DNA from 4 places in the Streptomyces sp. NPDC091282 genome. Region 4 is predicted to be linked to each of the others. Evidence: riboswitches for the same ligand, from Rfam matches in the RefSeq annotation. Region 4 holds a riboswitch; each other region holds the start of a gene.

What was found. A riboswitch is a leader RNA that binds a small molecule or an ion and turns the genes downstream of it on or off. The one in region 4 is predicted to bind cyclic di-AMP.
Region 1: it holds a riboswitch for cyclic di-AMP, as region 4 does, so the genes downstream of both, ACIQOE_RS20075 (C40 family peptidase) here and ACIQOE_RS13190 (M23 family metallopeptidase) in region 4, are expected to answer to the same signal.
Region 2: it holds a riboswitch for cyclic di-AMP, as region 4 does, so the genes downstream of both, ACIQOE_RS23320 (M23 family metallopeptidase) here and ACIQOE_RS13190 (M23 family metallopeptidase) in region 4, are expected to answer to the same signal.
Region 3: it holds a riboswitch for cyclic di-AMP, as region 4 does, so the genes downstream of both, ACIQOE_RS28690 (transglycosylase family protein) here and ACIQOE_RS13190 (M23 family metallopeptidase) in region 4, are expected to answer to the same signal.

What each region holds. Positions count from the first base shown of each region.
Region 1 covers NZ_JBIVUX010000004.1:232,216-239,592, forward strand. Annotated here, with positions in the region: gene ACIQOE_RS20045 (hypothetical protein) at 369-1,343, shown strand; gene ACIQOE_RS20050 (hypothetical protein) at 1,463-1,690, opposite strand; gene ACIQOE_RS20055 (8-amino-7-oxononanoate synthase) at 2,460-3,587, shown strand; gene ACIQOE_RS20060 (DUF397 domain-containing protein) at 3,647-3,874, opposite strand; gene ACIQOE_RS20065 (helix-turn-helix transcriptional regulator) at 3,884-4,744, opposite strand; gene ACIQOE_RS20070 (ATP-binding protein) at 4,957-5,415, shown strand; gene ACIQOE_RS20075 (C40 family peptidase) at 5,449-5,922, opposite strand; cyclic di-AMP (ydaO/yuaA leader) riboswitch at 5,926-6,139, opposite strand; gene ACIQOE_RS20080 (hypothetical protein) at 6,471-6,779, opposite strand; gene ACIQOE_RS20085 (ATP-dependent Clp protease proteolytic subunit) at 6,787-7,377, opposite strand, start outside.
Region 2 covers NZ_JBIVUX010000005.1:18,206-25,582, forward strand. Annotated here, with positions in the region: gene trmB (tRNA (guanosine(46)-N7)-methyltransferase TrmB) at 1-659, shown strand, start outside; gene ACIQOE_RS23310 (PrsW family intramembrane metalloprotease) at 670-2,034, shown strand; gene ACIQOE_RS23315 (aldo/keto reductase) at 2,048-3,019, opposite strand; gene ACIQOE_RS23320 (M23 family metallopeptidase) at 3,175-4,209, opposite strand; cyclic di-AMP (ydaO/yuaA leader) riboswitch at 4,217-4,377, opposite strand; gene ACIQOE_RS23325 (PP2C family protein-serine/threonine phosphatase) at 4,636-5,730, opposite strand; tRNA gene ACIQOE_RS23330 (tRNA-Met) at 5,932-6,005, opposite strand; gene ACIQOE_RS23335 (dihydrofolate reductase family protein) at 6,062-7,192, opposite strand; gene ACIQOE_RS23340 (MarR family transcriptional regulator) at 7,281-7,377, shown strand, end outside.
Region 3 covers NZ_JBIVUX010000006.1:345,142-352,518, reverse strand. Annotated here, with positions in the region: gene ACIQOE_RS28705 (DUF501 domain-containing protein) at 1-222, opposite strand, end outside; gene ACIQOE_RS28700 (septum formation initiator family protein) at 252-728, opposite strand; gene eno (phosphopyruvate hydratase) at 837-2,123, opposite strand; gene ACIQOE_RS28690 (transglycosylase family protein) at 2,428-3,108, opposite strand; cyclic di-AMP (ydaO/yuaA leader) riboswitch at 3,112-3,283, opposite strand; gene ACIQOE_RS28685 (transglycosylase family protein) at 3,478-4,479, opposite strand; gene ACIQOE_RS28680 (cytochrome P450) at 4,605-5,915, opposite strand; gene ACIQOE_RS28675 (nucleoside triphosphate pyrophosphohydrolase) at 6,026-7,021, opposite strand; gene ACIQOE_RS28670 (SurA N-terminal domain-containing protein) at 7,173-7,377, opposite strand, start outside.
Region 4 covers NZ_JBIVUX010000002.1:1,397,497-1,404,873, forward strand. Annotated here, with positions in the region: gene ACIQOE_RS13175 (GNAT family N-acetyltransferase) at 1-1,316, opposite strand, end outside; gene ACIQOE_RS13180 (HPr family phosphocarrier protein) at 1,493-1,774, shown strand; gene ACIQOE_RS13185 (GntR family transcriptional regulator) at 2,136-2,831, opposite strand; gene ACIQOE_RS13190 (M23 family metallopeptidase) at 3,019-3,774, opposite strand; cyclic di-AMP (ydaO/yuaA leader) riboswitch at 3,787-3,950, opposite strand; gene ACIQOE_RS13195 (M16 family metallopeptidase) at 4,139-5,527, opposite strand; gene ACIQOE_RS13200 (pitrilysin family protein) at 5,524-6,918, opposite strand; gene ACIQOE_RS13205 (DNA topoisomerase IV subunit A) at 7,199-7,377, shown strand, end outside.

The DNA of each region.
Region 1 (7,377 bases), on a different contig from region 4:
GAGAGTGGATCATTGGTCGACTGGCACGCGAGAGAATTGAATGGACTCCTCCGGTATTGGCGAAGTAAAAATCTGCAAATTGATGGTTTCGTCTTGATTGGTCTGCCGAACTTCTTTGTCGGACAACAAGATCGATTACGGGACAGCCTTTGGGAGCGCGACGAGGCCCCGCCGAATCTGCCGGGGTCTCGTCGCATCAGACGCATCCTCCCGTAGGGTTGAAGGATGAGCGGGTCCCTCGCTGTCAAGTCCGAGTCCCTGCCTAACGCCGAGTTGGCCTTCGCGGGCAAGTGGTACGGCATTCGCTGCGCTGCCGAACGGCGCTTCTGAGGCTGGTTCTGCGTCGGACGCTTCCGGAGAATGGTGTCGTGGAACGGCGGATCGACTTCTGGCGCGAGCGGCAGATGCTCTGTGGGCGCTGCGGTCATCGGTGGCGCGTCGATCTGGACTGGATCGATCGGTGGGAGCGGGCGGAAGAGACCTGCGCCGGCTGCGGCACGACCTGCGAGCACGAGGACTCGCCTCGGGTGACGCTCGACTTCGGCGACCCGGCGCTCGACGACGACAGGGTGGCGCAGTTTTTCTGGTACCACACGAGCACCCAGCCGGACTGGCCGACGCGGGACTTCGACCCGGCAGCCGTCTTGGCTCCCGAATTCCGCAGGATGATGGGTGGGGAGCATCGGGTTGCCGCGTGGGCCGCACGGCAGCGCGCGCATGCCCTCCACGTCGGTACGTACGAGGCTGCTGTCCACAACATGCTGAGAAGGATGCGCAACCAGGCCGAGCAGCGCAGCCAGTTCTTTTTGTATCGGGTCAGCCTGGAGCCATCCGTCGTGGTGCGGGCAGGGTGGCTCGTCGACCCCGGCAACTTCGTCGGCGATGTAGTGCTCGACGAGGTCTGCCCGCAGGGCGTCGATGTCGCCCGCTATCTGAACTATCACGAGGATCCGGGAGGGCTCTCGCTCGCACTGGGGAGGGACGCGATCGCCGGCGTTCAGCGAATCGCTGTTCCGCTCCCCGACACCTGGGATGGCGGCTGGGTGCGCGATGCCGCTGCGGCTCTCGAGGGCGTGAGCGGCAGCGTCGTCCCGGCGGCCGTCAAGCCGGACCGCTTCATGCGGCCGTCTTCGTCGCGAGCCGTCCTGGGCCGGGAACTCGGTACGTTCCTGGCCGGCAAGGTGCCGGTTAACCTCCGGGACCAGTTTGCATGGGCCGCTGCGTTCGTGGAGGGAGAGGATCCAGAGCAGTGGGCGCGACGGACCAGCGGCCTGTTCGTTCTGATTGACGATCCGACTCGCGTGCTCGCTGCGCTCGACCGGCAAGATCCCCGGGAGGTCTGAGAACGGTCTGTCCGCTCCTCAGGGGGGAGCCCGGAGGCCGTTGTCGGTCTTCCAGACCGGCGCCGCCCTGAGTCGGGAGAGCGAGAGCGGGGGCTTTGGGATTGGCTGCCGTCGCCGAGCTACCAGGTCGAGCTCTGCCTCCCGCCCGACCCGCAGTTTCCGCAGCCAACCGCTGATTGGAGGACCGTCTCGTAGACGGCCGGGAGTGCCGTCCGGGAGGTGCCGGCTACTTCCGCGGTCTGCCGCTCGCTGGCGTGATGCAGGAAGCCGCCCGCGATCTCCGCGAGGTTCGGGTGCGCTCGCAGCACCTGCAGCGCGGTGAGGACCTCGTAGGCATACTCGGGCATCTCCACGATTCTTGTGCTGGTGACGGAGGATGAGGCGCTGGCCCACATACGGCGGAATCTAGTCCAGGTGGGGGCCGATGCGTGTCCTGGGCGGCGCATTTACGGATCTCAGTGGTGTCGGGCTGGGGGTTTCGGCGATCAGCGGCGTTGTCGCGTCCGGCCCGGTGGCAGGAAAACACATCCTCATGGACACCACCGGAACTCGAAGATGTCTATGGCGGTACGCCGTTGGCAGAAGAGCAGCTCACGCTCAACTTCCGAGAAGCATCCTCCGCGGTGATCTACAGCGAGGACTCCGGGGACGACCGTCGGCCACTCCCAGTCGGCGAAGAGCACGACGACACAGATGGTCTGTGCTGACTTGGGCGCAGACACGGAAGCGCCCCGGTGAGCGTCAGGGCTCGTCCGGGCCTCGCAGGGTCACTGTTCGCAGGCTTGTGCCTCGCGGCCTGTACGGGCCGGTGCAGGACGGCCTTGATGGCTTCCCGGACGGTTGGCACGTTCCTGATGTGGGGCTGCTGGTGGTGCACCGGTTGTAGGCGATTTGCCTTGCGCTCGCGCAGTAGCAGCCACTGACCTCAAATCGGCGCCGCCTGAGCGCGCGGCTGGTCCGTGTTGTGGGAGACGATCTTCAGTCCAGGGCATGATATAGCCTCTGACCTGGACATTTTCCTTGCCTGCCAATACCGGCTGTGGGTATTGCCACACAGTGGGTGGCAGATCGTCCCGCTAGGGTCTGTTCACTGCCTACAAAATCACCGGAGGAGCCATGGCGTTCGGCTGGATCGACGAACAGGCGGAACTCCGCCGCCGCGCCGGACTGGTACGGACCCTGCGCCCCCGCCCCGCCGATTCCCCGCTGCTGGACCTGGCGAGCAACGACTACCTGGGCCTCGCCCACCACCCCGAGGTCACCGAGGGCGCGGCGGCGGCGGCCAGGACCTGGGGCGGCGGCTCCACCGGCTCCCGGCTGGTCACCGGCACCACCGAACTCCACACCGAGCTGGAGCGCGAGCTGGCCGATTTCTGCGGGTTCGAGGCGGCCCTGGTCTTCTCCTCCGGCTACGCCGCCAACCTCGCCGCCGTCACCACCCTCGGCCCGCACGGCTCCCTGATCGTCTCCGACGCGCTCAACCACGCCTCCCTGATCGACGGCTGCCGGCTGGCCCGGGGCACCACGCAGGTCGTCGGGCACGCGGCCCCGGACGCCGTCCGCAAGGCGCTCGGGACGCACGAGGGGCCCGCCGTCGTCGTCTGCGACACGGTGTTCTCGGTGGACGGCGACGCGGCGCCGCTGGCCGCGCTGGCCGAGGCGTGCCGGGAGCGCGGTGCCGGGCTGCTCGTGGACGACGCGCACGGGCTGGGCGTGCTCGGGGACGGCGGGCGGGGCGCGCCGCAGGCGGCCGGGCTGGCCGGCGCCGACGACGTGGTGGTCACGGTGACCCTGTCCAAGTCGCTGGGCAGCCAGGGCGGGGCCGTGCTCGGCCCGGCACGGGTCGTCGACCATCTGGTGAACGCGGCCCGGACCTTCATCTTCGACACCGGCCTGGCGCCGGCCGCGGCGGGCGCGGCGCTGGCGGCGCTGCGGCTGCTGCGCCGGGAGCCCGAACGCGCGGAGCGGGCCCGTGCGGTCGCCGCCGAACTGCACGCACGGCTGACCGCCGCGGGTCTGGAAGCGGTGCGTCCGGACGCCGCGGTGGTCTCCGTGCGGGCCCCGTCCCCGGAGGGGGCCGTGCGGTGGGCGGCCGCCTGCCGTGCGGCAGGCCTGGCCGTGGGCTGTTTCCGCCCGCCGTCCGTGCCGGACGGCGTGTCGCGGCTCAGGCTGACCGCCCGTGCGGACCTCTCCGGGGCCGAGATCGAACGCGCTGTACAGGTGATCGGTGAGACACGACCATGAGTCGGCGTGACACGGCCGGGTCCTGACCGAATGCGGATACGGAGTGGGTCACGTACCGATCAGCAGGTGAGCGCCGACACGAAACCCGCCCAGCTCCCGGGGGAGAAGAGCAGCGCGGGTCCGGCCGGGTCCTTGGAGTCGCGCACGGCGAGCAGTCCGGTCAGCCGACCGGAGCGCGGCCGTGCCGTCTCCACGCAGTTGTTCGCTCCGGTGCTGTAGCTGCTGCGCAGCCACCGCAGTCCGTGCAGATCGGCACTTGAAGGTACGTTCCGAGGCAGTGCAGTCATGGTGCCTCCTTACGCGCCGTCACCTATCCCGGCGATGTAATCCAACGAGTCCTCGGGCGAAAGGGCGTGGATCTGAAGGGTGTTGAAGGCCTCCGTGTAGGTCTGGAGGTCTTCTTTCCGTTCGAGGTAGAGGCTACTCGTCAACTGGTCGAGAACAACAACATCCAGATCAGAAGTGCTCGGAAATGAGAAGATTACGAAAGGGCCGGTGATGCCGATATGGGCTCCGGCCGAGAACGGCAGCACCTGGAGCCGTACTTGGGGCAACCGCGCCGCCTCCAGCAGCCGTTCCAGCTGTCTCGCCATCACGCCAGGACCGCCGACCTCCCGGCGCAGCACCGCCTCGTCCAGGACCGCGCTCAGCTCCAGCGGCGGACGGTTGCGCAGCACGTCCTGCCTGGCCAACCGCACTTCCACGAGGGCGTCCAGGGCCTCGTCGTCGAGCCCGTCCACGGCCGCCCTGGTCACGGCACGCGCGTACTCCGGGGTCTGCAGCAGCCCCGGCACGACCGAGGTCTCCAGCGTGCGCATCGCGCCGGCCTGCGACTCCAGACTGATGAAATCCCGGTAGGTGGGCGGCAGTACGCCGCGATAGGCGTGCCACCAGTGGTGCCGCCCCGCGGTGTCCTCCGACCCCGCCAACACCAGCAGCAACTCCCGCAGTTGCCCCTCGACCACGCCGTAGGCGTCCAGGAGTAACCGCACATCGGCCGGTTTCACACCGCTGGCGCCGGTCTCGATCCGGCTCACTTTCGACTGGTGCCAGCCCACCAGACGGGCGGCCTCGCCGCTCGTGAGGCCGGCACCGGTGCGCAGTGAGCGCAGCTCGGCACCCAGTTTCCGGCGGCGCACCGCGGGACCGTTCTGCATGGGCTACTCCTTACTCCTTCCGGGCCGCCCGAATACGCTCTGGGGTCGCAGAGTTCACCGCATCGAGCGACAGATATATGCATATCTTGGTGGATCGCTCCCCTGACCGTCCCGGCAATGGCAGTCTGGCGGAGAAGCACCAGTCCGGGACCGTACTCGAACCATCCGCACCGTGTCGGACCACGGTCCCGTGGGAAAGGGACGACGTCGCCATGGCAGACCACCTGGAAGCATCCATCACTCTGCCGAGCGATCCCGCCTCGGTCTCCGTGGCCCGCTCCTACGCGCTGGGCACCCTCGCGGAATGGGGTCTGCCGCCGGAGACGGAGACCGCGGACACCATCCGCCTCATCGTCTCCGAACTCGCCACCAACGCGGTCCAGCACACCTTCGGGCAGTCGCCGACCTTCACGCTGGACCTCGTCCTGGACCGGGACGAACAGCTGCGCATCGGCGTCACCGACAGCCATCCGCGCTTCCCGAAGAGACTCCCGGCCGCGGTCCAGCAGGACAACGGACGGGGCATGGTGATCATCCGCTGGCTCACCGCGGAGTGCGGCGGCAAGCTCCGGGTGCGCCCCACCCGGGAAGGCGGCAAGACCGTCTTCATCGAACTGCCCTGGACGGTCCCGGCCGGCACGGTCACCACGGCCGGCCGGCAGGAACCGTAGCCCCGAGTTCCCGCCGGCCGACCGCGGGCCGGGTCAGCTGACCCGGCCGTACCAGACGCTGCGCGTCCAGATCTTCTGCAGCTTCACCACGTCCCCGGTCTTCGGGGCGTGCCAGATCCGTCCCTTCCCGGCGTAGATGCCGACGTGGTACACGCTGGAACCCGAATGGAAGAAGACCAGGTCCCCGGCCTTGCGGCTGCCGGCCGAGATGTGACGGGTCCTGTTGTACTGCTGGGCCGCCGTACGCGGGAGCTTCTTGCCCGCCTTCTTGAACGAGTACAGCGTCAGCCCGGAGCAGTCGAACCGGTTCGGTCCGGTGGCACCCCAGCTGTAGGGCGACCCCTTCTTCGAGGCCGCTACCTGAAGAGCCCTGGTCGCTATCGTGGCGGCCGAGGCGTCCGCGGCGACGCCAGGGATCACGATGGAGCCGCCCACGGCGGCGATGGTGAGCGCCGAGGCCGTGCCGGCCCGTGCCATCAGCGACGGGACACGATTGAGCGCAGTCATGCGCAACCCTTCGTCAGCCGCCTGTGAAGGATGACCTGTCGGATTCGGGCTGGCGAAGTTGCCCGGCCGTGTCGCCACGGCTTCACCCCAAGGGCTGCGCGGCCCGGTCATGGTGCGACCGTGCCGGCGACCCGTCGTGCTCGGGTCCTCCACTCCTGCCGATCCACTTCCGTCGACCGGTCATCCGGGCGGCGGCAGGACTCGGCGTCCGCACGGATCGCCCCGCCGCTGTGGCGGGGGCTTGTCGTCAGACAGGGATCTTCACTTACGCGTGTCCGAAAATCCCAACGGAATCGGGGATTTGTGGGGTTACTCACCACCCACCCGTTCGGGTGGACAGGGGTGTGTTCGAATACCAGTCAACTGCCGTACGTAGCCCCGGACCTGCACCGAAGCCCTCCGAGAGCCCCTCCGTGCGCGCATCTTGAGCGGCCCCGGCGGTCAGGTAAAACCACGCCGCACTCGGCCGAACAGCCGTAACTCCACTGGGTCGTTTCAACTCGGCCCCGGCCGGAGGGCGGACGCGTCCCACCGGACGTCGGCGGGCATCACGGTACGCAGTCGGGCGGGAGTGCGACGCGCGCGGTCCGGCGCTCGCCGTCGAGCACCCGCAAGGCCCGTGCCAGCGTGTCCCCGTGGAGCTCCGTCTCGCCCCGCCGGTGCATCAGGGCGAGGGCGTCGCGCAGCTCGGCCGCCGCGCGCACCAGCGCCTGCGCGGCGCGCAGCCCGCGGTAGGTGTCCTCGTTCTGCGCCGGGTTGATACGGCCCAGCAGGTCGACCACGTCCAGGTACCGGTCGATCAGCTCGCCCTCGGCGCGGGTCAGCGCGGGCAGCGGCGGCAGTTCGGGAGGCGGCATCCCCCGCTCACCCCGCGTCCTGGCCGGGCGAGCGCCTGCGGCCGGGCACGATCCGGTCCACCAGCCCGTAGGCCAGCGCCTCCTGCGCGTCCAGCACCAGGTCCCGCTCCAGATCCCGGTGGACCCGGTCCGGTGTCCGTCCGGTGTGCCGGACGAGCATCTCCTCCAGGAGCGCGCGTGTCCGCTCCAACTCCGCCGCCCGGATGACCAGATCACTCGGCCGGCCCTGCACCGGTTCCGGCAGCGACGGCTGCTGGAGCACGACGCGCGCGCCCGGCAGCGCGTACCGCTTGCCCGGGGTGCCGGCCGCGAGCAGCACCGCGGCCGACGCCCCGGCCTGTCCCAGGCAGATCGTCTCCACGTCGCAGGTGACGTACTGGACGGTGTCGTAGATCGCGGTCATGGCGCTGAACGAGCCGCCGGGGGAGTTGATGTACAGCGAGATGTCCCGGTCCGGGGCCGCGTGTTCCAGGTACATGAACTGGGCCATGACGTCGTTGGCCGAGATCTCGTCGACGGGTGCGCCCAGAAGGACGATCCGTTCCTCCAGCAGCTTGGCGTACGGGTCCAGGGTGCGCTGCCCGGCGCCGGTGCGTTC
Region 2 (7,377 bases), on a different contig from region 4:
CCCTGCAGCGGCTGTGGCCCAAGTGGGGCCTGGACATCGACGGGCAGCACGTCATCGATCTCGGCGCGCTGTTCGGGAACGGCAACCCCGTCGTCCTGGAGATCGGCTTCGGCATGGGCGAGGCGACCGCGCAGATGGCCGCAGGGGACCCGGACACCAACATCCTCGCCGTCGACGTGCACACGCCGGGGCAGGGGAACCTGCTCAACCTCGCCGAACAGAACGGTCTGTCCCACGTCCGGGTCGGCAACGGGGACGCGATCATCCTGCTGCGGGAGATGCTCCCGCCCGAGTCGCTGGACGGGCTGCGGGTGTACTTCCCGGACCCCTGGCCCAAGAAGCGGCACCACAAGCGGCGGCTGATCCAGCCCGAGTTCCTCGACCTCGCCGCGACCCGGCTCAGGCCCGGGGCCGTCGTGCACTGCGCGACGGACTGGGAGCCGTACGCCGAACAGATGCTCGACGTCCTCGACGCGCACCCGGCGTTCGAGAACACCCAGGCCGGGGGCGGTTTCGCGGCACGTCCCGAACACCGGCCGCTGACCCGTTTCGAGGGGCAGGGGCTGGACAAGGGTCACGTGGTGAACGATCTGCTCTTCCGTCGCGTACAGCATCCGGTGCAGCAGGGCGAACCGCACCGACAGGAGTCACCTCGTTAGGGTCGATGCCGTGGCCACCTCCCCGCCGCCGTACCCGCCGTATCCGTCGTACCCGCCGCACCCCGCCGGTGCCGGGCTGCGGCATCCCCGCTGGTGGCAGCGGCGCTGGGTGCGCTACGGCGCGCTGGGCGGCCTGCTCGCGGTCTCCGGGCTGGTCATCCTGGCGCTGGTGCGTGAGCAGACCGGCACGGAGGGGTTCCTGGTCGGGCTCGGCCTGGCGGTGCTGCCGGTGCCGCTGCTGATGGGCGCGTTCCGCTGGCTGGACCGGGTCCAGCCGGGACCCTGGCGGAACCTGCTGTTCGCGTTCGCCTGGGGAGCGTGCGCGGCCGCGCTGATAGCGATCGTCGCCAACAGTTTCGCGACGCGCTGGATAGCGACGGCGACCACGGATCCGAGCAGCGCGGACACGCTCGGGGCGACCGTGATAGCGCCGATCGTCGAGGAGTCCGCCAAGGCCGCGGCCGTGCTGATGGTCTTCCTGTTCCGCAGACGCGACTTCACCGGGCTCGTCGACGGCGTGGTGATAGCCGGGATCACCGCCACCGGGTTCGCGTTCACCGAGAACATCCTCTATCTCGGTACGGCGTTCGGCACCGACCGGCTCTCCGGCGATTCCGGTATCGCCTCGGTCACCGCCGCGACGTTCTTCGTCCGCATCGTCATGTCCCCGTTCGCGCATCCCCTGTTCACCGTCCTCACCGGCATCGGCTTCGGCGTCGCCGCGCTCTGCGGGGAACGCCAGCGGGCGCGGCGGGCGCTCGCCCCGGTGGCCGGGCTGCTGCTCGCGATGGGCATGCACGCGCTGTGGAACGGCTCGTCGTCGTTCGGGCAGTACGGGTTCTTCGCCGTGTACGGCATGTTCATGGTGCCGGTGTTCGGGCTGCTGACCTGGCTGGCGGTCTGGACCCGGCAGCGGGAGCTGCGGACCGTCCGGGAGGAACTGCCCGCGTACGTGTACGCCGGCTGGATGGGACCGGCCGAGCCGTTCGTGCTGGGCTCGATGCGGGCGCGGCAGATGGCCCGGGAGTACGCCGCCTACCACTTCGGCAAGCCGGCCGGCCGTGCGGTGGCCGCCTACGAGGCGGACGCGACGACGCTCGCCCTGCTCCGCCGCCGGGGACGGCGGGGCCGGGCGGACGCCGACTTCACGGTGCGGGAGCGGCAGCTGCTCACGGCGCTGTGGGACCGGCGCGAGCTGGTCCGTCCGGCCCTGGACTACGCGGCCCGCGCCGCGGCCCCGAACGGCCGGCCGGGGTACGGGGCCTACCCGCCCCCGGCCGGTGGCGCACCCGGCTGGTACGGGGCCCCGGCGCCGTACGCGCCCCACAACCCGTACGGCGGCTCGTACGCGCCGAACAACCCGTACAGCGGCTAGGGCCTCACGAACCTCACGCGGAGGCGGCCGTGAGCCGGTTGAGTTCCTGCTCGGTCAGCTCCAGGCCGGCGACGGCCAGCAGGGCCGGCAGCTGCTCCAGCGAGCGGGCCGAGGCGATCGGGGCGGTGACGGTGGGCTGGGCCGCGAGCCAGGCCAGGGCGACCGTGGGGACCGCGGCGGAGTGGGCCTCGGCGATCTCGTCGAGGGCGGCCAGGACCTTCGGGCCCCGCTCGGTCTCCAGGTACTGGGCGGCGCGGCCCGCGCGGGCGCTGTCCACCGCCGCGCCGGGGCGGTACTTGCCGGTGAGGAAGCCCGCGGCGAGCGCGAAGTACGGGACCGCGGCCAGGCCCGTGCGGGAGGCCAGCTCCTGCAGGGCGCCCTCGTAGGTGTCGCGGGAGACCAGGTTGTAGTGGGGCTGGAGGGCGACGTACCGGGCCAGGCCCTCGCGGTCGGAGAAGTCCAGCGACTCCTGGAGCCGCTCCGCGGTGATGTTGGAGGCGGCGATGTGCCGGACCTTGCCGGCCCGCACCAGCTCGTCCAGGGCGCCGATGATCTCCTCGACCGGGATCTCGGGCTGGTCGAAGTGCGTGTAGTACAGGTCGATGTAGTCGGTGCCCAGGCGGCGCAGGGACGCGTCCGCGGCGGCCTTGATGTTCGCGCCGGACAGGCCGGGGTACTCGGGGTGCTGGCTGACCTTCGTCGCGATGACGACGTCGGCGCGGTTGCCGCGTTCCTTGACCCACTTGCCGATGACGGTCTCGGACTCACCGCCCTGGTGGCCCTCGATCCAGGCCGTGTACGCGTCGGCGGTGTCCACGAAGTTGCCGCCCGCGTCGGTGTACGCGTCGAGGACGGCGAAGGAGGCGGTCTCGTCGGCGGTCCAGCCGAAGACGTTGCCGCCCAGGCAGAGCGGGAACACCTCCAGATCGGAGGCGCCGAGCTTGCGGAGGGAGCCGGATGCGGGAGAAGCGGAAGAAGGGGTCATGTCCCAGTTCAACACCGGCCGCCTGCGGACCGATGCCGCCGCAACGCGAAGTTCTCGTAAAAGCGGAAGGCCCCGGCCCGGCCCGGGACACACCGGACCGGCAGCCCTGACGTCGGGGGGGTGTCGTCAGGGCCGCCGGGGATCAGTGGGGTCGGTCAGGGGTTGAGGCCCTTGCCGCGCAGCCAGGTCATCGGGTCGATGCCGGTGGCCTGGCCGCCGGGGTGGACCTCCAGGTGGAGGTGCGGGCCGGTGACGTTGCCGGTGGCGCCGACCCGGCCGATGACGTCGCCGGTGGCGACCTTCTGGCCGACCTTGACGCCGATCGAGGACTGGTGGCAGAACCACAGCTCGGTGCCGTCGTCGAGGGTGAGGATCGTGCGGTAGCCGTAGGAACCGGCCCAGCCGGCCTCCGTGACGGTGCCGCTGTGCACGGCCTTGATCAGGGTGCCGGTGGGAGCGGCGAAGTCGAGGCCGGTGTGGTACCCGGAGGCCCACATGGAGCCGGCCTGCCCGAAGGTGCCGGTGATCGTGTACGAGACGACCGGCAGCGTGTACTGCTTGGCCAGCGCGGCGAGCCGCTTCTGCTCGGCCTGCGCCTTCTCGGCGGCCTGCGCCTTCTCCTTGGCGTCCGCGGCCTGGGTGGCCGCGGCCTTCTCCGCCTTGGCCTCGGCGTCGGAGACCGCCTTGTCGGCGGCGGCCACGGCCTTGGCGGTGGCCCGGACGTCGATCTGGGTCTGCTGCTGCTCGGCCTGGGCGATGATCCGGCTGCGCAGTGCCTCACCGGCGTCGGAGGAGGAGTCCGCGTCGGTGGCGGTCGCCGTGGTGACGCTGCTGAGCGCGGTCTGGGTGGCCTGGTGGCCGGCGCCGTCGCCGAGCAGGGAGTCGACGGAGGACGGCAGGTCGGGCAGCGAGATGGAGACCGGCGGCTTGCCGGTGTTGGCGCTGGCCATGCCGCCCGCGCCGACGGCGGCGATGACACCGACGCCGAGGACCGTGGAGCTGCGGGCGAGTCCGCCGCCGCGCTGCTTGGAGACGCGGTGCCGGCCGCGTACCGGGGCGAGGGACTCCTCGGTGGGGTTCCACTCCTCCCAGGGGCCCTCGTCGGTGCGCAGGCCGCCGTAGCCGTAGGCCTCGGGCTGACGCTGGCTGGGCACGAACGGGGCTGTCGGAGCAGGCCGGTTGGACGCCACGCGGGCGCACTCCTTTCCTTCCGCTGCCTACCGGGTTAGCTGACGGGTTCGGAGCAGGAAGGTCTCCTACGCGCGTATACCGGCCGTTTCGTACCCGGCGACATACGTGCGATTCACCCCAAGTAGGTGGTTCCCCGGTTCCCTTGCGGGATTCGGCGCGTGCGCACGGAGCCGTCGCGGGTGACGGCTGGGACGACCGCGCTGCGTTATCGAACGTTAATAGACGCGGCTGGCAGATTCCAAGCCGTTCTCCTTGATCATTAAGCTTTCAAAGCAAGGACTTACCTGCCACGAACGGTCAAAAACGGTCGAGTTGGCCGTGCGTTCTGCGCGGCACAGGAGTCACGCGCGTTTTGATGGTGACTCAGATGTTATGCGGAGGGCTTCCGTCCGCACACCGAGGGTGACATCCCCCTGGACGGGCGCTCAGGTGCGCCGCACCACCAGCAGCGCCATGTCGTCCGCCATCCGGCCGCCGGTGTGCCGGCGCACCTCGGCCGCGAGACGGGCCAGCAGCGCCCCCGGGGCGGTGCCGGCCCGGCCGGCCAGCCGCCGCTCCGGGTCGAAGAACCGGCCGTGCGCGTCCCGGGCCTCGGAGAGGCCGTCGGTGTGCAGCAGCAACGCGGCCCCGCCCGGGAACGGCCGCTCGGCGGCCCGGTCCGGCCAGGCGCCCAGCTCGCCCATCCCCAGCGGCAGCGCGGCCTCGGACACCTCGACCGGGCGCACCGTGCCGTCGGCGTGCAGCAGCAGCGGCGGCGGATGGCCCCGGTTGACGACCCGGACCGTGCCCTCGCCGTGCGGGAGTTCGGCGAGCACGGCGGTGGTGAACCCCTCGAACGTGTCGACGCCGCCGCGCCGGACGCCCTCGCGGGCCAGCGCCCGTTCCAGCCTCCCCGCCACCGCCTCCAGCGAGGCCTCCTGCTCGGCGGCCTCCCGGAACGCGCCGAGCACCACCGCGACGGCGGCGACCGCGCCCATCCCCTTGCCGCGGACGTCGCCGACGACCAGCCGCACCCCGTACGGGGTGTCCTGGACGGCGTACAGGTCACCGCCGACGAGAGTGCCCTCCTGGGCCGCCTCGTAGCGGGCGGCGATCTCGAAGCCGCCGATCCGTTCGGCGGGCTCGGGCAGCACCGCGCGCTGGGCGGCCTCGGCGACCTCGCGGGCGGAGGCCAGCCGCTGGTCGCCGCGGCGCACGACCCGGTTGATGCCGGCGGCGAGGGCGGAGACGGTGGCCACGGTGGTCAGCTCGGTGACGGCGTCCGCGTCGGGCACGTAGCCGAAGCGCGCGTGCACGGCGTAGACGGCGAGGAAGGAGGCCAGGCCGGTCAGGACCGTGGTGCGCAGGGAGGAGAGGGGAGCGGCGACCAGCGGGGCGGCCGTGAAGAACGGCACGGCCGTGAAGGCGACCGGGGTGAGGGCGTCGTAGAAGACACCGCCGACGATCAGCAGGGCGGGCAGCAGGCGGGCCAGGGTGCGGACGGTCACGGACCCGTCCTCCGGCGCCTCTCCGAAGCCCACGGTACGACTCTCCTCTGTTCCGGGATCCCCCTGCGTGTCCGTCCAGATTTGCGGCTGCGAGCGGAGGGCGGCGAGCGGTGTGGGCCGGGCGGATGAGCGCGGGCGGATGTGACGACGGACACGTGCCGGTGGACGCCGGTCCGGGCCGGACACGACTCAGGGCCGGAATCCCTGTTCGGAATTCCGGCCCTGGGCCTTCAGTAGCGGGGACAGGATTTGAACCTGCGACCTCTGGGTTATGAGCCCAGCGAGCTACCGAGCTGCTCCACCCCGCGTCGGTGAAACCAGCATACGCCATCGGAAGAGGGCGAGTCACATCGGTTGAACGCGGTCAGCTCAGCAGGTGGCCGTTGGGGGCCTTCGCCAGGTCCTCGTACGCGCCGAGCACCAGCACCGCCACCCCCGCCTCACGCAGCGCTCCCGTCCCGTCGGCCGCCTCGACGAAGGTGTCCGGTTCGCGCCACGCCGTCACCACCCGCCGCACCCCGGCCCGCAGGATCAGCTCGGCGCAGGGATGCGGCCGGGAGGCGCGGCGGGTGCAGGGTTCGAGGCTGGTGTAGACGGTGGCGGTGGCCAGCCGCGGGTCGTCCGCGGGGATCTTGGCCAGGGCCGCCTCCTCCGCGTGCACGACGGGGTCGCCGGCCTCGCGCGAGTGGCCGCGGGCCAGTTCCGTGCCGTCGGCCGCGACCACCACGGCGCCGACGCTGAACGCGGTCCGCGAGGGCGGGCAGTCGGCCGCCAGTTCGCAGGCGATCCGCAGCCAGTGCCGGTCGGCGGCGGACACCGACCCGCCCGCGCCGGGCGCGGTGGGCTCGTACCGCATCAGGACGACGTCCTCGATACGGCGGCTCTCCACGAGCCGCAGCCGTCCCGCCTGGTATCCGCCGGGCCCGAACAGGCGCGGCGCCTTCGGGTCGCCGACGAAGAGGGGCGCCAGGACCAGCTGCAGTTCGTCGGCGAGGCCCTGCTGGAGGAGCTGGGTGTGGACGGTGCCGCCGCCCTCGACCATCAGCCGGCCGACCCCGCGCGCCTCGTACAGGTCCCGCAGCAGCGCGGGCCAGTCGAGCGCGGTGCCGAGGGAGACGACGTCGGCGGCGACACCGAGGCCGCGGATCCGCGCCGCGCCCTCGTCCGTGGTGTACACGACCTTCTCGCCGCCGGTGTGCCAGAACCGCGCGTCCGGGTCCAGGTCGCCGGTCGCGGTGACCGTGACCTTCAGCGGGTACTCGGGCCGGCCCGCGGCGACCCGGGCCGCGCGCCGGCCGGGGTCGTTGACCAGCAGCCGCGGGTTGTCCGCGCGGATGGTGCCGGCGCCGATCAGGATCGCGTCGACGCCGGCCCGCACCTCGTCGACGCGGTCGAAGTCGGCCGGGGAGGAGAGCAGCAGCCGGTCGGGGCCGGTGTCGTCGAGACAGCCGTCGAGGGAGACGGCGGCGGACAGCAGGACGTAGGGGTACGGCATCGGACGGGCTCACTCCCGGGGGCGACGGGCGGGCTGGGTCGAGGACGGCAGGCTTGGTTAAAGTTTGAAACAAACCTACACTGGCGGCATGACGACTCGCTGGCTGACGCCGAAGGAGCAGAGCGCCTGGCGCGCCTACATCTCGGCGACGAACCTCCTGGACGACGCGCTGGACCGGCAGCTCC
Region 3 (7,377 bases), on a different contig from region 4:
GATGGCGGACGCGGCCTTCGGGCACGTCAGGTAGTACAGCGTCGGGAACGGCGTGCCGTCCGGCAGCCGGGGCGCGGTCTCCACGACGTCGGGCTGACCGCACGGGCAGCGGTGCGCGATCGCCCGCAGCCCGCGCGGCGGCCGCCCGAGCTGCTGCTGGAAGGCCTCGACGTCGGCGTCGGTCGGCTCGGTGCGCGGAGTGGAGGGCGGAGGCGTGTGCATGACTGTGTTCTGTGCGGCTTTCTGTCGGTTCACTGGTCGGACGCGTCGGACTTGTCGACGCCGTCCCAGACGTTCGCGTACCACGGCCGGTCGGCCGCGCCGAGGTAGGCGTGCGCCTGCTGGGCGGCAGCGGGGTCGATCACGATGTAGCCGGTCTCCCCCGGCATCACGTAGTGCAGCCGCTGCCGGATCTGCTGCTCGGCGTACGCGTCGTCCTGCCACCGGGCCTTGACGTCCCGCAGCTGCTCGACCCGCTGCCTGGCCTGCTTCTGCTGACGCTCCTGGTCGGCGATCTCGGCACGCTGGGAGACGTACTGGCGCATCGGATAGGCGAGCGCGACGATCATCGTGCACAGCACGATCGCGAGCAGCGCGGCGCGGCCGGTGAGCCGCGAGCGGCGGGCCTGCCGCTTGGTCTGGGAGCGGTAGACCCGGGCCGCCGTCTGCTCGCCGAGCAGTTTCAGCCTGGTCGCGGTGGAGAACCGGTCCCGGTCCCTCACGGCCATGTCCCCGCCTCCCGTTCACACGCGCGTACGTCCCCGCACACGGTACGGGACCGGGTACGGGGACGTACGTACGACTGGCTAAGCCTTACCCTCTACGGGCCCTACGGCTCAGCCCTTGAAGCGCGGGAAGGCGCTGCGGCCGGCGTACACCGCGGCGTCGTCGAGGATCTCCTCGATGCGCAGCAGCTGGTTGTACTTGGCGACGCGCTCGGAGCGGGCCGGGGCGCCGGTCTTGATCTGGCCGCAGTTGGTGGCGACGGCGAGGTCGGCGATGGTGACGTCCTCGGTCTCGCCGGAGCGGTGGGACATCATGCACTTGAAGCCGTTGCGCTGGGCCAGCTCGACGGCGTCCAGGGTCTCGGTGAGCGAGCCGATCTGGTTCACCTTGACGAGCAGGGCGTTGGCGGCGCCGTCCTCGATGCCGCGGGCCAGGCGCTCCGGGTTGGTGACGAACAGGTCGTCGCCGACGATCTGGACCTTGTCACCGAGCTTGTCGGTGAGGACCTTCCAGCCGGCCCAGTCGTCCTCGAACAGCGGGTCCTCGATGGAGACCAGCGGGTAGGAGGCGACGAGCTCCTCGTAGTACTCGGTCATCTCGGCGGCCGAGCGGGACTTGCCCTCGAACTCGTACTTGCCGTCCTTGTAGAACTCGGACGCGGCGACGTCGAGCGCGAGCGCGATCTGCTCGCCGGGGACGTAACCGGCCTGCTTGATCGCCTCCAGGATGAGGTCGAGCGCGGCGCGGTTGGACTCCAGGTTCGGGGCGAAGCCGCCCTCGTCGCCGAGACCGGTGGACAGGCCCTTGTTCTTCAGGACCTTCTTCAGGGTGTGGTAGACCTCGGCACCCCAGCGCAGCGCCTCGGAGAAGGACTCCGCGCCGATCGGGGCGATCATGAACTCCTGGATGTCCACGTTGGAGTCCGCGTGCGAACCGCCGTTGAGGATGTTCATCATCGGCACCGGCAGCAGGTGCGCGTTGGGGCCGCCCAGGTAGCGGAACAGCGGCAGGTCGCTGGCCTCGGAGGCGGCGTGCGCGACGGCGAGGGAGACGCCGAGGATCGCGTTGGCGCCGAGCGAGCCCTTGTTGTCGGTGGCGTCCAGGTCGAACATGGCCTGGTCGATCAGGCGCTGCTCGGTGGCGTCGTAGCCGACCAGCTCCGGGCCGATCTGCTCGATGACGGCGAGGACGGCCTTCTCGACGCCCTTGCCGAGGTAGCGGTTGGGGTCGCCGTCACGGAGCTCGATGGCCTCGAAGGCGCCGGTGGAGGCGCCGGAGGGAACGGCGGCACGACCCGTGCTGCCGTCGTCGAGGCCGACCTCGACCTCGACCGTGGGGTTGCCTCGGGAGTCCAGGATTTCCCGGGCTACGACGACGTCGATGGACGGCACGAGCATCTCCTTCTTGGGATGTGACGCTGGTTGTGCGGGCGCACGCGGGCCTTGTCGGCCCTTGCTCAGCCTTGCGACTAGAGCCTAACCGTCCCGGACCCGTCATCCGGCCTACCGACCGGCCCGTGGACACACTGACGGTACTCATTGTTCATGTACGGAACAAAGGGGGGTCCGATGAAGAACGGGAGAAGAGCGGGTCAAGAAGAGGACCGCGGGCGGCGGCCCGCACACGAAAACCCCGCCCCGGTGCGTACGGGGGAGAACGCACCGGGGCGGGGGTCCATGGGGGACGGGGGCGGCCTGCCGCCTACTTGAGGTGCAGCATCTGGCCCGGGTAGATGAAGTCGGCGTCGTCGACGATGTCCTTGTTCAGCTTGAACAGCGTCTGCCAGCCACCCTTGACCTTGTGCTTCTCGGCGATCGAGCTGAGCGAGTCGCCCTTGACGACCTTGTACTCGCCGTCGCCCTTCTTCACCTTCTTGCCGGTCGGGGTGGTGACCGTCTTCTTGGCGGCCGGGCGCTCGGCGGAGCGGGAGGCGGCCTGGCTGTCGGTCGAGCGGTCGGCGGTGCTGCCGCTCGACGAGCTGCCGGAGGAGCTGGAGCCGCCGTTGTAGGCGGCGCCGGACAGGCCCGTGCCGCAGACCGGCCAGGCACCCTTGCCCTGCGCGGCGAGGACCTTCTCGGCGATCTCGATCTGCTGCGCCTTGCCGGCCTGGTTGGCCTGCGCGGCGTACTGCGTGCCGCCGTACGCGGCCCAGGTGGAGGCGGAGAACTGCAGGCCGCCGAAGTAGCCGTTGCCGGTGTTGATGGCCCAGTTGCCACCGGACTCGCACTGGGCGACGGCGTCCCACTCGGAGGCGGTGGCCGCGGAGGCGGTGCCGGTGGCCATCAGCGGAGCGGCGATGGCGACGCCGGTGACGCCGGCGAGCGCGGCGACGCGGGTGGCCTTGGACGGACGACGGTGCTTGCCCTTGCCGGAAAACAGCATGGAGGATCCCCTCACCGACGCCTGCGAGGTGAGCTGTCGGGTTCGGGCCGAATGAGTTGCCCGGCCGCACACCTCACGGTGCGCGGCTCCACCCCTAGCCGGACACGGCGGTCTCAACCACCGGTCCCGGCACCTACCTTGGGTCCCCCGCTCCTGCCTACGGCGCTTGACGCGACGACTGTTCCCGGGCGGCCGCTGGCAGGACTCGGCGTTGCGACAACCGGGGCTCGTGGTGACGAGCGGCCTTGACCGTAAACAGGCGATCAGGTGAATTTCAAAGATGATCAGGGCCTTTGAGACTCATCCCACACTTTCACCAAAACGGACATTCAACTCGAAGCGGGGCGTCAACTCCCGCCGACACCGGTCCTATTCGGCGCCGAGCTTCAGGGTCTGACCGGGGGCGATGTCGTTCGGGTCGGTGCCGATGTCGGCCTTGTTGGCGGCGTAGAGCGCACGCCATCCGCCGTCCAGGTCAAGGGAGTCGGCGATGGAGGCGAGCGTGTCGCCGTCCCGCACGGTGTAGGTGTCCGCGCTCCGGGAGGCGTGACGGCCGGAAGAAGTCCCACTCTGACCGTTTGTCACGCTTTCGTCCGCCGAGCCGCCGCGGTGCTTGCCGCTGCTGCCGATCGCACCCGTGTCGACGAGGTCCCAGGAACTGCCCGTCTGCCACGAATTGTCCGAGTCGTCGGCTTCCGGAACGACCGGGTTCTCACTCGCCTTCGAGGTGTCCGAGCCGCCGGATCCCTTTTCGGCCGTCTTCGAGGAGGCGGCGGGAGCGTCCTTGCCGGAATCTTCGCTCGCGCTCGGCGACGGCGTGGCGGACACGGAGTCCGAGGGGTCCGCCGAGGAGTCGGAGGGGCCGGAGTCCGAGGGGGCGGATGAATCCGATGAACCAGAAGAAGAGGACGAATCCGACAGCCCGGTGGGCGCGTCGGAGGAGCCGGACGCGTCGTCCGAGCCGTCGGCGCCCGTGTCGACGTTCACCGAGGCGTCGTCCGAGGAGAGCCCGGCGAGCAGGGCGCAGGTCCGCCAGGGCTTGGTGCCCTGGTCGGCGAGGATCTTCTCGGCGACGGCGATCTGCTGCGAACGGCTCGCCTGGTCGGGCGTGCCGGCGTACTCCTGGCCGCCGTACCGGTCCCAGTCGTCCTGGGACATCTGCAGGCCGCCGTAGTACCCGGTGCCCTCGTCCATGCTCCAGGAGCCGCCGCTCTCGCACTCGGCCACCCGGTCCCAGGTGCTGCCGTCGGCCGCGTTGGCGCTCGCCGCACCGAGGAGCGGGATGGCGATGGCCGAGCCGGTCACGCCGGCTGCCACAAGGAGTGCCGGAGCCTGACGGGGGCGACGGTGACGACCGTTCCCGGAGAGCATGCGGAGACCTTTCGAGCGACAGCGGTGACCGGCACGACGGTCCTGCCGGCGCGCCGCACTGATGGGTGAACGTATAGGCAGACGATCACTTGTCACAAGTTAATGCCGCGTAGATCACGTGAAGATCACATAGTTGAACCCTGGTCATCTTTGGCGGAGATGGGCTCGGCGGGGGTGAACTCCACTGGGAGCGTGCGCAGTCCGCGCATGATGAGGCCGCCGCGCCAGCGCAGCTCGCTCTCCTCCGCCGCCAGCCGCAGGTCCGGCAGCCGGGTGAGCAGGGTGGCGAGCGCGCTCTGCCCCTCCAGGCGGGCCAGCGGGGCGCCGAGGCAGTAGTGGATGCCGTGCCCGTACCCGAGGTGCTGGTTGTCCCGCCGTGCCAGGTCGAGGGTGTCCGGCTCGGCGAACCGCTCCGGGTCCCGGTCCGCGGCGGCGAGCACGACCAGGACCGGGTCGCCGCCGGCGATGCGCTGCCCGCCGACGTCGAGCGGCTCGGTGGCGAACCGCCAGGTGGCGAGCTCCACCGGCCCGTCGTAGCGCAGGAGTTCCTCCACCCCGGTCTCCAGCAGCCCGCGCTCGCCCGCGGCCAGCGACTCTTGCAGGCGGCGGCGCTGTTCCGGGTGGGTGAGCAGGGCGTACGTGCCGTTCCCGATGAGGTTGACCGTCGTCTCGAAGCCGGCGAACAGCAGGATGAAGGCCATGGCGGCGGCCTCGTTCTCGGTGAGGTGCTCGCCCTCGTCGGAGGCGCGGATGAGCCCGGAGATGAGGTCCTCGCCGGGGGCGGGCTCGGCGGTCAGCGCCTCGCGCTTGCGGTGGATCAGCTCGGCCAGGTAGCCGCGCATCTTCTTCACGGACCGGGCGACCCCGCCCCGCGGTCCTCCGCCGTGCCGGATCATCATCCCGGCCCAGTCCCGGAAGTCGTCCTGGTCCTCGCGCGGGACGCCCAGCAGGTCGCAGATGGCGTAGATGGGCAGCGGGAAGGCGAACTCGTGGATGAGGTCGGCCTCGCCCCGCTCCGCGAACCCGTCGATGAGCCGGTCGGTCAGCTCCTGCACCCGGGGCGCGAACTCCGCGACCCGGCGCGGGGTGAAGGCCTTGCTGACGAGCCGGCGCAGCCGGGTGTGGTCCGGCGGGTCGATGTTCAGCAGATGCGTCATCAGCTCGGCCTTGCGCTCGCCCGGGATCCCGGTCTTCCCCTTCGCGTGCGCGGGCTCGTCGTGATGCGCCGGGTTCTTGGACAGCCGGGCGTCGGCCAGCGCCTGCCGGGCGTCGGCGTAGCGGGTGACCAGCCACGCCTCGACCCCGCTGGGAAGCCGGGTGCGGTGCACCGGCGCGTGCTCCCGCAGCCACGCGTAGGCGGGATAGGGGTCGGCGGCGAACTCCCAGGTGAAGAGTTCGGGGGCGGCGGTGGCGTCGGAGGCGGGCTGGTCGGTCACCTCATGACGGTATCCGGCGGCGTGCACCGCCCGAGCCACGCGGCGTCGGTCCCGGCCGGGAGGAGCCGACCGCTCCGGGCAAGCCCGCCAGCCCCGTCCGTGGCGGTCCCCTACGCGTCCACGCCTTCCGCCGCCCGTACCGCGTCCCGGTAGGCGCGGGCCGCCGCGCGCAGAGCCGCCTCCGGGTCGACGCCCTCCGTCTCGGCCCGTACCGCCAGGGCGAGCAGTTCGTACCCGATGCCCCGGTCCTGCGGGAGGGGCACCTCCAGGCCCGCCGTGTGCACGCGGGAGGCGAGCTTGGCGGCCAGGGCGAGACCGGGCTGGGCCAGGGGCACCCCGTCCGTGACGGACGCGCGGCGCTTCTCGATCGCCTTCGTGCGCAGCCAGTGCTCCTTGACCTCCTCCGGTGTCGAGGCCGTCTCGTCGCCGAAGACGTGCGGGTGGCGGTGGATGAGCTTCGTGACGATGCCGGCGGCCACGTCGTCGACCGAGAAGGGGGCCTCGGGGTCCTCCTCCGCGATGCGTGCGTGGAAGACGACCTGGAGGAGCACGTCGCCCAGTTCCTCGCGCAGTTCGTCGCGATCGCCGGCCTCGATCGCCTCGACGAGTTCGTAGGCCTCCTCGATGGCGTACTTCGCCAGCCCCTCGTGGGTCCGCCGCGAGGACCAGGGGCACTCCCGGCGGATGCGGTCCATGACCTGGACGAGGTCGAGGAGCCGGGCGCCCGGCAGGTCGTAGGAGGCGGGCAGCAGCTCCAGCTCGGGCATCGCGACCCGGCCGGAGCCGGCCATGCGGGCCAGGCCGTCGGTGAGGGCCGGCTCGCCCTCGCCCGTCGCGACGACCACCACCGTCCGGCCGCCGGCGCAGGCGTCGACCAGTTCCTCCGCGGTGGGCGCGGACTCGTCCACGGTGGCGCCGGCCTCGCGCAGGTAGGGCAGCTGCGGGTGCGCGCCGTCCGCGCACAGCACGCGGTCCGCCGAGCGCAGCGCCTGCCAGGCGGGCCAGGACAGCAGGCCCGGGGCGACCCGGTGGCTGGTGGTGAGCAGGACGATCCGGCCGGGGCCGGGGACGGGAGGGACGGAAGGCCGCGAGCTGGTGGTGTTCACGATCCGAACGTAACGCACCCGCGCCGCCCGCCCCGGGCGTTGTCCACAGGCCGGGGGTGATCAGATGCTCGTACGACCATCGGCGTCCGGCCCGCCCGTCCTACGCCGTCACCTGACCGTCCCGCGCCCCTACGCCATCGCCCGGCCCGTCCTACGCCGTCGCCTGGGTCCCCGACGACGTGACCTCCCGTACCCACGGCGTCTTGGCGTCCACCCGGCTGCTCTTCTCGACGTCCCAGGCGCCGTAGCGCGGGTTGAGGTCGACGTGGAGTTCCTCGGAGGCCTTGGACAGGGCCTTCCAGAAGGCGGGCTGGGTGGTGTCGGTGCCCAGCTGCTTGGCGAGTTTCTGCGCTTCC
Region 4 (7,377 bases):
TTGCGCGGGTTGCCGATGGACTCCAGGTACATGAGGACGACGTCGGTCTCCGTGTCGTCGTACCAGTACTGCAGGACGTCGTTGCCCGAGACGTCCGCGCGGTTGCCGGAGGACACGAAGGTCGAGACGCCCGTGGTCCCGGTGACACCGCCGCCGCGCCGGTGCAGCCGGGACAGCAGGGCGATCCCGATCGCGCCTGACTGGGCGAAGAGGCCGATGCGGCCGGGGCGGGGCATCTCGGGGGCGAGCGAGGCGTTCAGCCGAACGCCGGCGGCGGTGTTGATGACGCCGAAGGCGTTCGGGCCGATGATCCGCATGCCGTACGTGCGCGCGTGCCGGACGAGTTCGCGCTGGCGTTCTCGGCCGTCCGGGCCGCTCTCCGCGTAGCCGGCGGCCAGCACGACGAGACCCTGGACGCCGTGTTCGCCGCAGTCGGTGACGACGCCCGGGACCTGCTCGGCGGGGACGGCGACCACGGCGAGGTCGACCGGCCCGTCGATGTCGCGCACGGAGCGGTGCGCGGGCACGCCGTCGACCTCCTTGAGGTCGTCGGGGTAGGCCTGGTTCACGGCGTACAGGCGACCGGTGAAGCCGGCGTCGCGGAGGTTGCCGAGGACGCTGCGGCCGACGCCGCCGGGCGCCCGGCCGACCCCGATCACGGCCACGGAACCGGGGGTCAGGAGCCGTCGGACCGAGCGGGCCTCCGCGCGCTGCTCCCGCGCGCGCTGGACGGCGACCGAGCGGTCCGTGGGCTCCAGGTCGAACTCCAGCCGGACCACGCCGTCCTCGAAGCTGCGCTGCTGGGTGTAGCCGGCGTCCGTGAACACCTTGATCATCTTGTTGTTGGCGGGCAGCACCTCGGCGGCGAACCGGCGGATGCCGCGCTCGCGCGCGACGGCGGCGATGTGCTCCAGGAGGGCGGAGGCGACGCCCCGGCCCTGGTGGGCGTCCTGGACGAGGAAGGCGACCTCGGCCTCGTCGGCGGGCGCGGAGGCGGGCAGGCCGCCGGGGCCGATGCGGTCGTAGCGTACGGTGGCGACGAACTCGCCGCCGATGGTGGCCGCGAGTCCCACCCTGTCCACGAAGTCGTGGTGCGTGAAGCGGTGGACGTCCTTGGCGGAGAGCCGGGGGTAGGGCGCGAAGAAGCGGTAGTACTTCGACTCGTCCGAGACCTGCTCGTAGAAGCTGACCAGGCGGTCGGCGTCGTCGACCGTGATGGGCCTGACGCGCGCGGTACCCCCGTCGCGCAGCACGATGTCCGCCTCCCAGTGGGAGGGGTACACGTGCCGGTCCTGTCGGTCCGCCGGGGTCTGCATGGGCCCCAGAGTACGGCTCGCGTCCGACACGGGCGCGAGGCAGTCTGTGGGGGACGGGAGCCGGTCCGAGGCCGCGGTCCGGCTTCACGCCCGTGCGGGCTTCCGCCCGCTCCGGGCATGCTTCACGATATGGGAAACTGGTCTAGACAACCCTGAACACCGAAGGGCAGCATCACATGGCTGAGCGCCGCGTCAACGTCGGCTGGGCCGAGGGCCTCCACGCCCGCCCCGCTTCCATCTTCGTCCGAGCCGCCACGGCCACAGGCGTCCCGGTGACGATCGCCAAGGCCGGGGGCGACCCCGTCAACGCGGCCTCCATGCTGGCTGTGCTGGGCCTGGGCGCCCAGGGCGGCGAGGAGATCGTCCTCGCCTCCGACGCCGAGGGCGCGGACGCCGCCCTCGAACGCCTGGCCAAGCTGGTCGGCGAGGGTCTCGAGGAGCTCCCCGAGACCGTCTGAGCGCCACGGCGCCCGCACCACCGAGGCCGCGTCACCCCTGCGGGGGCGGCGCGGCCTCGCCGTTGCCGCAGCACTGTCCGTGGGCGGCCTCGCCGTGCCCGGCACGCCTTCCGCCGGCACGGCCTCGCCGTACCCGGCAGGCGCGCTTTTCACCGGGGGCGCCGGATTTCCCGCTCGGAGATCAGGTTCCGCGCCGGGCGCACGGAATTACAGGCAGGGCGCACTTCATTACGCGCCTGGGCACATCAAAGGCGCGCCCACGAAATTCCGGACGCGCACGAAATAAGGACGGCAGAGCCCGGCAGCGGGCGCCGGAAATACTGCTCCACCGAATAACATCTCTTTGTATACGGTGCCCGTGTTAATGCCGCGGGCCCGACATGTTTACGGGATGTTGCGAAGTCCTCACACCACCGGCCCGGTCCAGGCCGCCGGGAAAGCGCAGCCGGTGGGAGACGCCGGACCGCTCGGTGTGCAGCGCGGTGATCGCCCGCGCGCGCTCGCCGTCGCCGCGGGTCACCGCGTCCACGATGGCGCCGTGCTCGGCCCAGGACTCGACGGGATCGGGCGCGGCGTCGACCACGTACATCCAGGCGATCTTGTGCCGCAGCTGGGTGAGCGCCGAGGTCAGGGCCTGGCTGCCGGTGGCCTGGGCGAGCGTCTCGTGGAACCAGCCGCCCAGGGACCGCAGGTCCTCGCTGCCGCCCCGGCGGGCCCGCTCCTGACCCAGCCTGACCAGGCCGCGCAGGACCTTGAGGTGGGCCTCGGTACGGCGCTGGGCGGCCCGCAGGGCGCCGAGCGGCTCCAGGAGCAGACGCATCTCCAGCAGGTCGGCGGCCTCCTGCTCGCTCGGTTCCGCCACGCACGCGCCCGCGTGCCGGCGCGTCACCACGAACCCCTCGGCCTCCAAGGTGCGCAGGGCCTCGCGGACGGGGACGCGCGAGACGCCGTAGCGACGGGCCAGGAGTTCCTCGGTGAGCCGGCTGCCGCGCTCGTGGACGCCCGCGACGATGTCGTCCCGGATCGCCGTGCATACCGAGTGCGCCGGAATACGCATGTCCGACCTCCGCCTTAATCCCCGTGAAACGCCGTCGAGTGGCGCCCGTTCCGTGACTCTATTGCAATGAGCGGGAATTTCCGACGGCGGCCCTGAATCCATGCATATTTTTTGGACACCGGACCCACGAAAACGACGAAAGCCCCGGCTCGGCGGCCGGGGCTTCGGAGACTGTCGTCGGAACGCGTCAGACGTTCACACCGTGCTTGCGGAGGTAGGCGACCGGGTCGATGTCCGAGCCGTACTCCGGGGTCGTCCGGGCCTCGAAGTGGAGGTGGGGTCCGGTCACGTTGCCGGTCGCGCCGGAGAGGGCGATCCGCTCGCCGGGGGTGACCTTCTGGCCCACCGAGACGCCGATCGACGACAGGTGACCGTACTGGGTGTACATGCCGTCGGCCATCTTGATGACGATCTGGTTGCCGTACGAGCCGCCCCAGCCGGTGGAGACCACCGTGCCGGTGCCGACCGCGTGCACCTCCGTGCCGGAGGCGGCGTGGAAGTCGATGCCGGTGTGGGCGCCGGAGGACCACAGCGAGCCGCCGGTCTTGTAGCCGGTGGAGACGTACGAGTCGGATATCGGCACGACGAAGGCGTTGAGACGCTTGCGCTCGGCCTCCCGTGCCGCGCGCGCCTTCGCCTCGCGCTCCTTCTCGGCCTTCGCCGCGGCCTTCTTGCGCGCGGCCTCCTCGGCCGCCTTGCGCTCGGCGGCGGCCGTCTGCGCGGCGGCCTGGGCGTCGATCCGGTCGGCGACCGAGTCGCTGACCGTGATCACCGGAGTGAGGCCGGTCTGCTCGACGGAGTTCTCCGCGGCGAGCGCCGGGGCCGCCGAGACGGTGCCGATGACACCTGTGGTGGTGAGGGCCGCGATGCCGGCGGCCTGCGCGGTGGTGCGCTTCACCCGGCCGGGACGACGGTGCTTCCCGGAGGCGCACATGAACGCCATGTAGAGGCTGGTCCTTTCCTTCCCTCTCGCCTACCGGGTTAGCTGACGGGTTCGGAGCAGGAAGGTCTCCTACGGGCCCCCTCGCGGCTCGCGCGGGCGCCCGATTCACCCCAGGGACTGCATGGGTCCCCGGCTCCCCTGGCTCGCGCCGTACGGGGACTCGGCGATGACTGTCCGGTGCCGCGGGCGCGGCGCAGTTCGGCGGACAGCCCGGAAGAACCTACGAGGGCGTTCTCGCAATCCTCAAACGGATCAGGGTTTTTGTCGCGTATCCCACAGGGCAGACAGGCAACCTCCGCATCAATACGGACATTTCAGAGCCCTGGTGACCGGTGGGTCACCAGGGCTCCGGACGCGCGTGCCGTCACTCGGCGGCGACGACCGTCACTTCGCCGATGCCGAGGGCCTCGACGGGCTCCTTGATCTGGGCCGCGTCGCCGACCAGGACGGTCACCAGGTGGTCGCCGGGGAAGGCGTTCACGACGGCCGCGGTGGCCTCCACGGTGCCGGTGGCGGCCAGTTGCCGGTAGAGCGTGGCCTGGAAGTCGTCGGGCAGGTGCTGCTCGACCTGGTCGGCCAGGGTGCCGGCGACGGCCGCGGCCGTCTCGTACTTGAGCGGCGCCACGCCGACCAGGTTCTGCACGGCGACGTCCCGCTCGGCGTCCGTGAGGCCCCCGGAGGCGAGGGTGCGCAGCACCGTCCACAGGTCCTGGAGCGCCGGACCGGTGTTCGGGGTGTCCACGGAGCCGCTGATGGCGAGCATCGAGGCACCGCTGCCGTCGGGAGCCGACCGCAGCACCTGGCCGAAGGCGCGGACGCCGTAGGTGTAGCCCTTCTCCTCGCGCAGGACGCGGTCCAGGCGGGAGGTGAGGGTGCCGCCGAGGCAGTAGGTGCCGAGCACCTGGGCGGGCCAGACGCGGTCGTGCCGGTCGGCGCCGACGCGGCCGATGAGCAGCTGCGTCTGGACGGCGCCGGGACGGTCCACGATGACGACGCGGCCGGTGTCGTCGGCGGTGACCGCGGGCACCGGGCGGGGCTCGGCGGCGGTGCCGCGCCAGGCGCCCAGGGTCTCGCCGAGCAGGTCGTCCAGGTCGATGCCGGTCAGGTCGCCGACGACGACCGCGGTGGCCGTGGCGGGCCGTACGTGCCGGTCGTAGAAGCCGCGCACGGCGGCCGCGTCGATCTTCTCGACGGTGTCCTCGGTGCCCTGGCGCGGCCGGGACATCCGCGCGGTCGCCGGGAACAGCTCCTTGTAGAGCTGCTTGGCGGCCCGGCGGCTGGGGTTGGCCAGCTCGTGCGGGATCTCGTCGAGGCGGTTGCGGACCAGCCGCTCGACCTCGCTGTCGGCGAAGGCGGGTGCCCTCAGCGCGTCGGAGAGCAGCCCGAGCCCCTTGCCCAGGCGGGAGGCGGGTACCTCCAGGCTGAGCCGGACACCGGGGTGGTCGGCGTGCGCGTCCAGGGTGGCGCCGGCCCGCTCCAGTTCGGCGGCGTACTCCTCGGCGGAGTGCTTGTCGGTGCCCTCGGAGAAGGCGCGCGCCATGATCGTGGCGACGCCGTCCAGGCCGGTCGGCTCGGCGTCCAGGGGGGCGTCCAGGAGCACCTCCACGGCGACGACCTGCTGGCCGGGGCGGTGGCAGCGCAGCACGGTCAGCCCGTTGTCCAGGGTGGAGCGCTCGGGGGCGGGGAAGGCCCACGGCCGCGCCTCGCCCGGCTGGGGCTGCGGATGGAAGTCCATGGTGGCGAGCTCGGTCACTTGGCCGTCTCCTCGTTGTTGTCGCCGGCTTCGACCGTGGCCTCGGCCTCGGGGTCCTCGGGAACGTCGGCGTCCTCGACGGTCTCCGGGGACTTGGGCTCGTAGACGAGCACCGCGCGGTTGTCGGGGCGCAGGCGCGCCGCGGCGACCTCCCGGACCTCCTCCGGGGTCACCGCGAGGACACGCTGGACGGCCGTCAGGGCGAGCTGCGGGTCGCCGAACAGCACGGCGAAGCGGCACAGTTCGTCCGCGCGGCCCGCGACCGTGCCGAGCCGGTCCAGCCACTCGCGCTCCAGCTGGGCCTGGGCGCGCTCCATCTCCTCGGGCGTCGGGCCCTCCTGGGCGAAGCGGGCCAGCTCCTCGTCGATGGCGGCCTCGATGACCGGGACCTCGACGTCGCCCGAGGTCTTCACGTCCAGCCAGCCCAGGGAGGGCGCGCCGGCCAGGCGCAGCAGGCCGAAGCCGGCGGCGACGGCCGTACGGTCGCGCCGGACGAGCCGGTTGTACAGGCGGGAGGACTCGCCGCCGCCGAGGACGGTCAGGGCCAGGTCGGCCGCGTCGGACGCGCGCGTGCCGTCCTCCGGGAGCCGGTAGGCGGCCATCAACGCGCGCGCGGGCACCTCCTCCACGACGACCTCGCGCAGCTGCTCGCCCATGACCTCGGGGAGCGAGCCGTCGCGCGGGGCGGGCTTGCCGTCGTGGGCCTCGATGGAGCCGAAGTACTTCTCGATCCAGGCGAGGGTCTCCTGGGGGTCGATGTCGCCGACCACCGAGAGCACGGCGTTGTTGGGCGCGTAGTAGGTGCGGAAGAACGCCCGCGCGTCCTCCAGGGTGGCCGCGTCCAGGTCCGCCATCGAGCCGATCGGCGTGTGGTGGTAGGGGTGGCCCTCCGGGTAGGCGAGCGCGGTGAGCTTCTCGAAGGCGGTGCCGTAGGGGACGTTGTCGTAGCGCTGGCGGCGCTCGTTCTTGACGACGTCGCGCTGGTTCTCCATCGACTCGTCGTCCAGGGCGGCGAGCAGCGAGCCCATGCGGTCGGCCTCCAGCCAGAGGGCGAGCTCCAGCTGGTGGGCGGGCATGGTCTCGAAGTAGTTGGTGCGCTCGAAGCTGGTGGTGCCGTTGAGCGAGCCGCCGGCGCCCTGGACTAGCTCGAAGTGCCCGTTGCCCTGCACCTGGGCGGAGCCCTGGAACATCAAGTGCTCGAAAAGGTGAGCCAGACCGGTACGTCCCTTGACTTCGTGCCGGGAACCGACGTCGTACCAGAGGCAGACCGCCGCGACCGGGGTCAGGTGGTCCTCGGAGAGCACCACGCGCAGACCGTTGGCCAAGCGGTGCTCGGTCGCTGTCAGGCCTCCGGAGCCTGTCTCGGCCGTGGTCGTGTGACCCATGGGCATGTACGTCCCTTCACTCGCGTCACTCACTCGCGGACGCCGTCTCGGACCGCGGTTCTTCTGCCAGTCCTGCCACTGTATGCAAGCGCGCGGGGACCGGGCGAAGTTCCCGCACCACGTACGCCCACAGCGGATCGCGTAGCCTGCGTCCGACTCGCCCGCGCACGCCACCGAGGCACCGGGGCGGGCCGCGGAGACCGGGTCCTGGCCCGGCCTGTCAGTACCGCGGTCCACAATGGTCAGCGTCAGATCCCGTTCACGCATGAGCAAGGAGCCGGCAGCGATGGCCCGCCGCAGCACGAAGACCCCGCCGCCCGACGACTCGTACGAGGAGAGGATCCTCGACATCGACGTCGTGGACGAGATGCGCGGCTCCTACCTCGAGTACGCGTACTCGGTCATCTACTCGCGCGCTCTGCCGGACGCCCGCGACGGCCTCAAGCCGGTGCACCGCCGCATCGT